DNA from 3 places in the Arthrobacter sp. StoSoilB22 genome. Region 3 is predicted to be linked to each of the others. Evidence: riboswitches for the same ligand, from Rfam matches in the RefSeq annotation. Region 3 holds a riboswitch; each other region holds the start of a gene.
The links. A riboswitch is a leader RNA that binds a small molecule or an ion and turns the genes downstream of it on or off. The one in region 3 is predicted to bind thiamine pyrophosphate.

Region 1 (3,269 bases), 1.4 Mb from region 3:
CGCCGTTCCCGGGTCGCCGGAACATATCCCGGCACCCAGACGCCGGCTGACATCAGCATGGTGCGGGCTTCAGAAAGTACCTGGTCCGGCGGCCCGTCCAAGAGGACGCCCCCTGTAGCCCGGCCCGCTCCCAAGCCGTCCGAGCCCGCCGCCTTTGTTGACCCTGGCTGCAGGACCACAATCCGGTCCACCAGGTCCTTCCACACGGACACTCGGTGTTCCACCACAACAAGGGTGGCGCCGGTCTTGTCCAGGCACCGCCCTACCGCATCCCGGACCTCCAGAACGCCCGCCGGGTCCAAGTTTGCTGTTGGTTCGTCCAGCAGGATCAGGCCGGGTCGCATCGCCAAAATGCCGGCCAGCGCCAGGCGCTGCTTCTGTCCACCGGAGAGTGCCGCCGTCGGGTGATCCAACGCCAAACCGCCGCCTGCCGCGGTACGCAACCCCACGTCGTCGAGCGCTTCATGGACGCGTTCCCAGATCTCGTCCCTTGGGACGGCGAGGTTCTCCGCGCCGAAGGCGACGTCGTCACCCACGCGCGAGAGGACCACCTGTGTCTCAGGGTCCTGCTGCATCAGCCCGGCCCGGCCACGCTGCTCGCGGGGCGCGACGCCGTCAATCAGCAGGGAGCCGGTCTCATCCGAGTCGTCTTCCTCGTCCCCCAGAACCCCGGCAAGGGCATGCAGGAGCGTGGACTTGCCCGCACCCGAAGGACCCAGCAGCAGCACGCGCTCCCCCGGTTCAATCCGAAGGTCCAGGCCCTCAATGGCAGCTTGGGCCCGGCCTGCATGCCGCCACCCCCAGCCCTCGGCGGAGATGGCAGCAGGCTGCACCGCGCCGCTAAGTGTGGCGGACATCAGTTGAAGACTGGCTCCGAAGCGGCCTTGCGCGAGGCAAAGGAGCTCAGCACCCCGGTCTTGGCCAGCCCGCGCGTCGCAATCCACGAGAGTGCGCCCGCGATGATCGCCCCGGAGATCGTGGTGAAGGTGATGTAGGCCAGCTTGTCGATGGCCTCGTAAGCGATGTTCCAGCCCCAGGGCAGGAAGGAGTCGTTTAGGCCGCAGAAGAGACCCGCGCCGGCGCCCGCAAGGAGAGCAGTGGGCAGGTTGAACTTCTTGTACCGGAACGCCGCGAAGATGAGTTCGGCGCCCAGGCCCTGCAAAATGCCGGAGATGAGCACCGTGGTGCCGTACTGCGAACCCATGATGAGCTCACCCGTGGCGGCAACAGCCTCGCAGAACAGCGCTGCACCCGGCTTGCGGATAATGAGCATGCCCAGGACCGCAGGGATCATCCAGCCGCCGGCGATCAGACCGGTGAGCGGCGGATACGTCGCATTCATGGGGATGGAGACCAGTGCGGCGCCCTGGGACCATGCCCAGAAAATCACGCCGCCGGCAATGGCGATCAAAGCCGCCACAACAATGTCTACAACACGCCAGTTATAACTGGTCTTCTTCACGTTTACCGTGGTCATTTTCTGCCTCCTGAGGTTACAGGAGGGGAAAGTGCTACCCGTCATCCAGCTGGCCTGCGCCGCCCGGATCCGGACACTCTGAGAAGCTCGACTCCCTTGCGCCGGTACTAACCGGATCAGGTTCGAGGGTCTGCGGCTATCCGCACTCTCAGCGCCCTCGCGTCTCCTGCATCTCTGCAGAGTCCGACGGCGGCGCTCCCCTGTCGTTATCAAATCTGCCCTGATGGGCTGGTTCAGTTTACACCTGAGTCCGCGGCGGGCGCTGGTCCGTTGGGCGGCATTCAGTCACAATCAGCCGCGGCGGAGCACAGTGCTGACCCCCGTGCGCGTTGCGAGGCCCACTCTGCACCCTAAACCCACACCATTCCATGCACACCGGGCCACACAACGGGACCTGAGAGAATGAACCAGCAGACTTCACCGCGGCAAAGGGGCACACGTCATGACGAACCTTCCCACCACCCATAGCGCTGTGCCCCAACCACGTCTGGCCGCAAGCGTCATCCTGCTCCGTGATGCCCCTGCCGGGCTCGAAGCCTTCGTCCAACACAGGGTCAGCACCATGGACTTCGCGGCCGGAATGGTGGTCTTCCCGGGAGGACGTGTGGACTCCGCGGACGGGTCCGGGTGGGACTACCCGGAGGAATTGCTTCAACGCCACGCGTCAGAATGGAACCAGAGCTCCGTGGGCGCGGATCCTGCCGAAGCCGTGAGGAACGCCGGGAGAATACTCACTGCGGCCATCCGCGAAGTTCAGGAGGAGGCCGGGCTCACCATCGAAGCCGGACACCTCCGCCCGTGGGCCAACTGGATCACGCCCGCGGACATGCCCAAGCGCTTCGACACCTTCTTCTACATTGCCAAGCCAACAGCTGGTGCTACGCCCCAACACCAAACAACCGAGGCTTGGCAATCATTGTGGATGCCTGTGGCGGAGATTCTTGCAGCGGAAGCGGCCGGCACTTTGAAGTTGATGCCGCCAACCTATTACCTCCTCAAGGAACTTGCCGGGTTCGGAACAGTTGACCAGGTTTGGACGGCCGAGCACAGCGTCGTCCCGGTGCTGGCGCCGGTGGGCTCCATGGCAGCGTTCCTTAAGGAGCGGGAAAACCGTCGCTAACGCGTGCGATGGGTGTAGCCAGCTAGGCTGGGGACATGAACCTCTTCTTTAAGCTGATCGGTGCCGGAGTAAGCCTCGGGGCAGGCTTCGTGGGCACCAAACTCGTCAACAAAGGGTGGGAAAAGGCAACAGGCAACAAGCCCCCCCTTGGTCATGACGACGCAGAAACCAGCCTGCGCTCGGCCTTAACCTTCGCTTTGATCTCCGCCTTTGTCAGCACGCTCATCCAAGTCCTGGCGAGCCGGGGCACCCAGCGGGCCATCGCGCGCTTCGCCAAGAGCCACGACATCGTCTAGGCATCCAAACCACGACGCCGGGTCACCTGCAGGTGACCCGGCGTTCGTCGTTGCTGCTGCTAGCTGTCGCTCCGCGGTTCCTGGCCGGCAGCCGCCCTTTGGACCACGGCCTCCAGTTCATCCTTGGTGAGCTTCTCCCGGTGTCCATGTTTGGTGCGGTAGGCAGAACGGCCAACCATGTGAGCTGACACTGGTGCTGTGAGGAGCTGGAAGATCCATGCCACCAACAGAACCGGCCACACCCACCATGTCCGCATCTGAAGTCCAATCGCGGCCAGCATGAGGAACAGACCCAGGACCTGCGGTTTGGTGGCTGCGTGCATGCGGCTCATGAGGTCCGGGAACCTCAACAAGCCAATGGCTGCGCCCAGGGACA
Region 2 (3,269 bases), 430 kb from region 3:
CGCGGCCGGGACCTGCGGAACTCCTGATCCGGCATCGTTTTGGGGCGCGGGCGGGTAACTCGGGTGACTCATGGAAATTCCTTCAGTGAAGTGGGTGCGAGGAGGAGGACGGGCGGTATGCAGGGCACATGGCAGTCAACTCACGTCGAGCCAGCCTAGTAGGAACGAGGCCGGAAGCAGAACGCAAACCCCGGGAATCTCATGCCCGGCCAGGGATAGGCTGGGTTCATGGGCATATCCCCGGACGCCGCAGCCTCTGCCAGGGAACTCTCAGCGGAGTTGCTTGGAGCCATGGCCTATGGCGAGCTGTCTGCTTTCGGACGGCTCTCGCTGGACTCCCGTTATGCTCCCACCCTTCATGACAGGTCAGTGCTGGCGAAGATCGCTGTGGGTGCCTACGGCAACTTCGCGCTCCTCAGCGATCGATTGGTGGAGATGGGGGTCGACCCCGAACATGCGATGCTGCCGTTCCAGCGTTCCTTCGACCATTTCCACGAGCGCACCAAACCGGGAGACTGGTTCGAATCCGTCATGAAGGCCTATGTGATCGACACTGTGTCGTCGGACTTCTACAGGGCTGTCGCGATGTTCCTTGACCCACAAACGCAGCATTTTGTTGAACGGGTGGCTTCCCCCGATCAAGCCACTGAAGTCCTTCGGGTTCTGCTGAGGAGGGCCCTGAGTGATGACCCACGCCTGGCATCGCGCCTTGCACTGTGGGGCCGCCGCCTGGTGGGAGAGGCCTTGACGCAGGTGCAACGCGTCGGCATGGAGCACCCGCGGCTGGGCCCAACGCTGAGAAGCGGAGGGGACTCGCGTGCTGAGGTGAAACGGCTGACGACGGAACTCGCCGGGAAGCATTCCCGCCGGATGACGGGCCTTGGCCTGACAGCGTAGACGCCGGCCAGCTCAGGACCGGCTAGGGCTCAACGGTGTCCAACGCCTGCAGCAGCGACTTCGCTGCCGCCGTCGGGTCTGTTGCCTCCGTGATGGCGCGCACGACGACGATGCGGCTGGCCCCCGCGGCGACCACCTGTTCAACGTTGCTGTGGTCGATGCCGCCAATGGCGAACCACGGAAGTGTCGTCACGTCGCCTGCACGTTTCTGTGCCTCTGCGGCATATGTGACCAAACCCGGACCCACAGCCGCGCGCCCGGGTTTGGTGGGCGTTGCCCAGACCGGACCCACACAGAAGTAGTCCAGTCCCAAGGGGCCTTGGGCGGTAGCAATTGCCGCGTCGATTTGTTCCGGTGTGTGGGTGGAAAGACCGATGCCGGTGACATTCGGCAGGAGTGTGCGGGCGGCCGTCAGAGGCAGGTCCTTCTGACCGATGTGGAACACGGGAGCCCCGGAAATACTGGCAACATCGGCCCGGTCGTTGACAGCCCACAGCCGTCCGTGCCGTTGTGCGACGCTCCGCAAAACGGCCAGCATTTCAAGCTCCTCGGCAGCTTCCAGCGTCTTGTCGCGGAGCTGGATGATGTCCACACCACCGGCGAAAGCGGCGTCCACAAAGTCTTCAAAATCGCCCTGCCGTTGACGGGCATCAGTGCACAAATAGAGGCGGGCAGAGGCGAGGGCGTCAGGCTGGGTCATGGAAACCAGAGTAGTTCCTCTAAACTGGGCACGTACTGCGGGAGCCGCGACATTCGTCATATGACTGTCCGGCTGAGAGGGCTTCAGCGCCGACCGCTTGACCTGATCCGGCTAGTACCGGCGTAGGGAAGGAAACCAATGGCAGATCCCCGCCATACCCCCATCCAGGCAGACGTGGCCGTCATTGGCGGCGGCATCATAGGCCTGGGCATCGCTCATGAAGCCCGGCGACTTGGCCGTTCAGTGGTGCTGATCGACCCCGCCCCGGCCTCGGGCGCAACGTTCGCCGCCGCCGGAATGCTTGCACCCGTCAGCGAACTGCATTACCAGGAGGAAGACCTTCTGGAATTGATGATTGAGTCTTCCCGGCTGTGGCCCTCCTTCGTGGACAGACTGCACTTGGGGGGAGCGGGCAGCGGATACCGCACGACGCCCACCCTCGCCGTGGGTGCCGACGCAGCCGACCGCAGGGCGCTCGCAGACCTCAGGAACGTACAGCTCGCAGCTGGCTTGGGAGTCGAACCTCTTGCCCTGCGGGACGCGAGGAACCGCGAGCCGCTCCTTAGCCCGCAGATTTCCTGCGCTTTCGACATTCCCGCCGACCACCAAGTGGATCCGCGAAAGCTCGCCGCCTGCATCCTGGCTGGATTGGCTAACCATTCGCCTGACGACGCCTCCTGGGTGCCCGGGGCCGATGACGGATTCGCCGTTCTTTCCCCGGCGCGCGGTGTGCTGCGGGATGGCGGGCGGGTCACCGGAGTGGAACTCGAATCCGGAGTCGTGGTCCTTGCCGCGGAGACTGTGGTGGCCAACGGGCTGGGGGCATCCCACGTGTCGGGGCTCCCTGAAGGACTGACCCTTCCAGTGCGGCCGGTCTATGGCGACATCCTCCGGCTTCGCGTCCCCGAAAAGCTCCGGCCCTTGGTGACGTCCACTGTTCGGGGGATGGTTCGAGGCGTTCCGGTTTACATCGTTCCCCGGGACGACGGAACCGTGGTGATCGGAGCGACGCAACGCGAAGACCGGTTGTCAGCGACTTCCAACGCAGTCTCGGCCGGCGGCGTCTATCAACTGCTGAGGGATGCCCAAACTCTGGTCCCCGCAGTGGCGGAACTGGAACTCCTTGAAGCAACTGCCCGCGCCCGCCCCGGCACTCCGGACAACGCCCCCCTGCTTGGACGGGTCAGCGGGCCCCACGGCGACGTTGACGGCTTGGTGATCGCTACAGGATTCTTCCGCCACGGTGTACTCCTGACTCCCGTAGCCGCCAGGATCGTGGGCGAACTCATCAACGGATCCAAGGACCCTCGATGGGCTCCGTTACTGCCTGATCGCTTCGCGGGCAACGCTTCAGTTCCCCAAGTACTCACACCAGCAGCACACGCTCCCACCAAGGAAACAGCATGAACATCAAACTCAACGGAACCGATCACGCAGTCTCCGATGACGCATCCGTCAGCACTCTCGTCACAGCGATCACGGGCCGCGCCTTGGACCCTCGCGGGCAAGCGGCCGACGGCGGCAAGCTGGGAGTCGCGGTCGCACGTAACTCCGAGGTGGTTCCCCGCAGCCAATGGGCCGTGACGGCGCTGGCCGACGGAGACGAACTCGAACTCGTAACAGCAGTCCAAGGAGGCTGAACCATGACAACAGCAAACATTGACGGTCGAAC
Region 3 (3,269 bases):
CCGCAATCGCATCGAATCCGCCCAAGGGAACCCTGCCAAAGTGACGCCCGGCAAACTCAGGCAAACAGCCTGGGAGCATCGAAGAATGCGGTCTCGTAACGGCAGGACTGGGTGAAGGCCTCCATCATCGCGGCCCTCTCCGTATCAGAAGCCGCGACCGCCGCAGCATCCGTGAGGCTGATCGCTTTCCGCGTTGCCGCGGCGAAGTCCTCGTCAGCGTAGGTCGTCAGCCAGTCGGCATACGCATGGTCCGCCGCGGCGCCCGCATTCAGGTAATTGGCATGGAGCTGCCGCCCCACCTCCGCGTACAACCAGAAGCAAGGAAGTATTGCGGCGAGAACCACGGCGTAACTGCCGGAAGCGGACGTTGCCAGCAAATGGTCCACGTAGGACTTGGTGACCGGCCCCAGTGCGGTCGGCGCTTCACGGCTGCTTAGCCACGTCCTGTGCAACTCCGACTCTACCTCCAGGCATTGCTGCGATGACCTGGCCCAGAACAGTTGCTCTTCTTCCGTGGGGGCCAGGGCGCCGGCACGTGCCAAGACCCGGGAGTACCCGTTGAGGTAGATCGCATCCTGGGCGAGGTAGTAAGTGAAATCACGTTCAAGGAGTTCGCCGGATTGGAGTTGCTGAATAAAGGGAAGTCCATGAATGGATTCGAGTTCCGGAACGGCCGCCTCCCACAAAGCCGCAGCGAAGGCGCCCGGGGCTGACGCTCGCTGGAGGTGATGGAAGTGATGCACCGGACCGTTCCCCCGGCCTACCTGGAGTTCCGCCGAGGCTGTCAAAGCTCCGAGTAGCCAGGGCTTTACTTCCCGCAGTGATGTTTCCCAGTTGCCCGTGCGGGCCTGGACGGTGGCCAGGGCGGACGAAAGAGAGCAACCGGTTCCGTGGCTGTTGCGCGTCGCCACGCGGGGACCTGATACCTCCACAACATCCCGTGACAAAAGCCCTGTGGTGTTCACCAAGGCATCCGGGCATTCCGGGCCCGGCAAGTGGCCACCCTTGACCAGAACTGTGTTTCCGTACTCCGCAGCAAGCCGCTTGCCTTGCTCCAGTGCCGAAGCCCAGTCTGCTGCCTCAGGCTCCCCCAGCAGCATGGCAAGCTCAGGAACATTGGGAGTAATGAGGTGGGCCAGGGGTAGCAGTGAACGCAGGGCATTCTCCGCGGACTCCCGCAGCAGCCGGTCGCCACTGGTGGCCACCATCACCGGATCAAGAACCACGACGGCGGGGCGCACCTCTTCGAGCCAGTCCCGGACCTGGGCAATGACGGCAGCATCGCCGAGCATTCCGATCTTGACGGCATCAACGATGATGTCGCCGCTAATTGCTTCCAGTTGCTGACGCAGGAAATGCGCCGGAGGGACGTGGACTGCGCTCACCCCCACTGTGTTTTGCGCGGTGAGAGCCGTAATGGCAGCCATGCCGTACCCACCCAACGCTGCAATGCTCTTCAGGTCCGCCTGAATACCGGCACCGCCGGAAGGGTCCGAACCGGCAATAGTGAGAACGCGCGGGACCTGGCGGGCTGACGTGTGAGCGTCCAGCGGGTATACCGAGTGGAGCGGGTACACAGATGAATGTAGTGATGCAGTCATGAGGACATCCCTTCGCCGGTGCTAACCGGACAGGTTCAACGGGTCTGGATCTCAGCCGGGCCCATCGCCCGGCACCCCGTGTCAGTCCCCTAGCCTAGCCGGGAAGCCTGGTGCTGCAGGTACCGAACCATCCGGGAGCCCGGATGTGACCGTGGAACGCGTTCCCTGCCGCGGATTCAAGGCAACGCGAAAGGGCCCTGCGCTACCGCCGGAGGCAGGTAGCGCAGGGCCCTTTCAGCCGATGTTGGCCGTGGAGAGCGGCTCGGCCGTGACTAAAGCTCCGAGGCTGGAACCCCTACCCCAAGAATGATGGGCTCGGAGGCCGGCGCCTTCTTGACTGGCTCCACGGGCGCCTTGGCCTCATGGGACGAGCCCTGGGGGGCCGAGGCCGTCACCACATGGTGCTCGACGCTGGTTTCATTGGCCGCACCCTGAGCCCGGCTGGCACTGCGGTTGCGACGACCACGACGACCCTGCGGAGATGCCGAAGCCTCAGGATCTTCCTCAACCCGCGCCGGTGCGTCAGCCTTCCGGGCCACAGCAGGCTCCTGTACGGCCAGCGGAGCGGGTTGTTCCTCAGATGCCGGAGCGGCGCCAAGGTGGGAGAACGCTTCCGCCAGGAGGTCCAGGCTCATGGCAGGCTTGTTTGCCTGCGGTTCCTCGTGATGCTCCACGAACGGCAACGCAACTTCTTCTCCGCCGAAGCGCAGGACCGGAGTGGACCTGGCTTCCTGGGCGGCTGCATCGCGGTTGGCGGCTTCATGTGCTGATGCCCCCGCTTCGTTGCCGGCTGAGGTTCCGGATCCGGCGTCGGCCGTCCCTTGGTGTTGGCCGGCCGCCCGTGCCTGCTCTTCTGCACGGTGAACTTCGTCGTCGTGCAGGTGCGCGGCGTGCGCCGCAGCGGCAATGGTTGCCAGGGCAGCCCTGGTGGCCTCCGCCTTGGCCTGCCGGGCAGGATCCTGCGGTTCAGTCGGGGTCGCGGGGGCAACCGGGGTAGTCGTGGTCGTATGGACCTGTGCAGGGGTTTCGGCTACGGCCTGTCCCCCACCCTTCCCGCGGCGGCGTTTGCGTTCCGTCCGTGCAGCTGGCTGCTGTACCTCGGAGTGCGGGCGGTGTTGCTCGGCTGCCACCACGTTGGCGCGCCGGTGTTCAACGGGCTCGTCATGAGTGACGACGCCACGTCCGGCGCAATGCTCGCACTGCTCACCGAATACCTCAAGAAGGCCGGTGCCCATGCGCTTACGTGTCATCTGGACCAAGCCCAGGGACGTCACCTCGGCCACTTGGTGCTTGGTGCGGTCCCGGCCCAGGCACTCCACCATGCGTCGCAGGACGAGGTCGCGGTTGGATTCGAGGACCATGTCGATGAAGTCGATGACGATGATGCCGCCGATGTCGCGCAGACGGAGCTGGCGCACCACTTCCTCGGCCGCTTCAAGGTTGTTTTTGGTGACCGTTTCTTCAAGGTTTCCACCGCTGCCGGTGAATTTGCCGGTGTTGACGTCCACCACAGTCATGGCCTCGGTACGGTCGATGACCAACGAACCACCGGACGGGAGGAAGACCTTACGTTCCAGGGCTTTATGGATCTGCTCGTCGATGCGCCATGCAGCGAAGATGTCCTGATCCTTGGTCCACTTTTCGAGGCGGCCCACCAGATCAGGGGCA

Region 1: linked by a shared signal. The riboswitch ahead of LDN70_RS18510 (ECF transporter S component) and the one ahead of thiD (bifunctional hydroxymethylpyrimidine kinase/phosphomethylpyrimidine kinase) in region 3 are both predicted to bind thiamine pyrophosphate.
Region 2: linked by a shared signal. The riboswitch ahead of thiO (glycine oxidase ThiO) and the one ahead of thiD (bifunctional hydroxymethylpyrimidine kinase/phosphomethylpyrimidine kinase) in region 3 are both predicted to bind thiamine pyrophosphate.

Annotation. Positions count from the first base shown of each region.
Region 1 covers NZ_AP024652.1:3,992,284-3,995,552, forward strand. The annotation lists gene LDN70_RS18505 (ABC transporter ATP-binding protein) at 1-857, opposite strand, end outside; gene LDN70_RS18510 (ECF transporter S component) at 857-1,477, opposite strand; TPP riboswitch at 1,553-1,689, opposite strand; gene LDN70_RS18515 (NUDIX hydrolase) at 1,920-2,597, shown strand; gene LDN70_RS18520 (DUF4235 domain-containing protein) at 2,633-2,893, shown strand; gene mnhG (monovalent cation/H(+) antiporter subunit G) at 2,953-3,269, opposite strand, start outside.
Region 2 covers NZ_AP024652.1:3,026,757-3,030,025, reverse strand. The annotation lists gene LDN70_RS14060 (TM2 domain-containing protein) at 1-72, opposite strand, end outside; gene LDN70_RS14055 (ferritin-like fold-containing protein) at 229-897, shown strand; gene thiE (thiamine phosphate synthase) at 920-1,597, opposite strand; TPP riboswitch at 1,625-1,743, shown strand; gene thiO (glycine oxidase ThiO) at 1,736-3,004, shown strand; gene thiS (sulfur carrier protein ThiS) at 3,001-3,237, shown strand; gene LDN70_RS14035 (thiazole synthase) at 3,241-3,269, shown strand, end outside.
Region 3 covers NZ_AP024652.1:2,597,423-2,600,691, forward strand. The annotation lists gene thiD (bifunctional hydroxymethylpyrimidine kinase/phosphomethylpyrimidine kinase) at 57-1,601, opposite strand; TPP riboswitch at 1,592-1,690, opposite strand; gene LDN70_RS12100 (Rne/Rng family ribonuclease) at 1,874-3,269, opposite strand, start outside.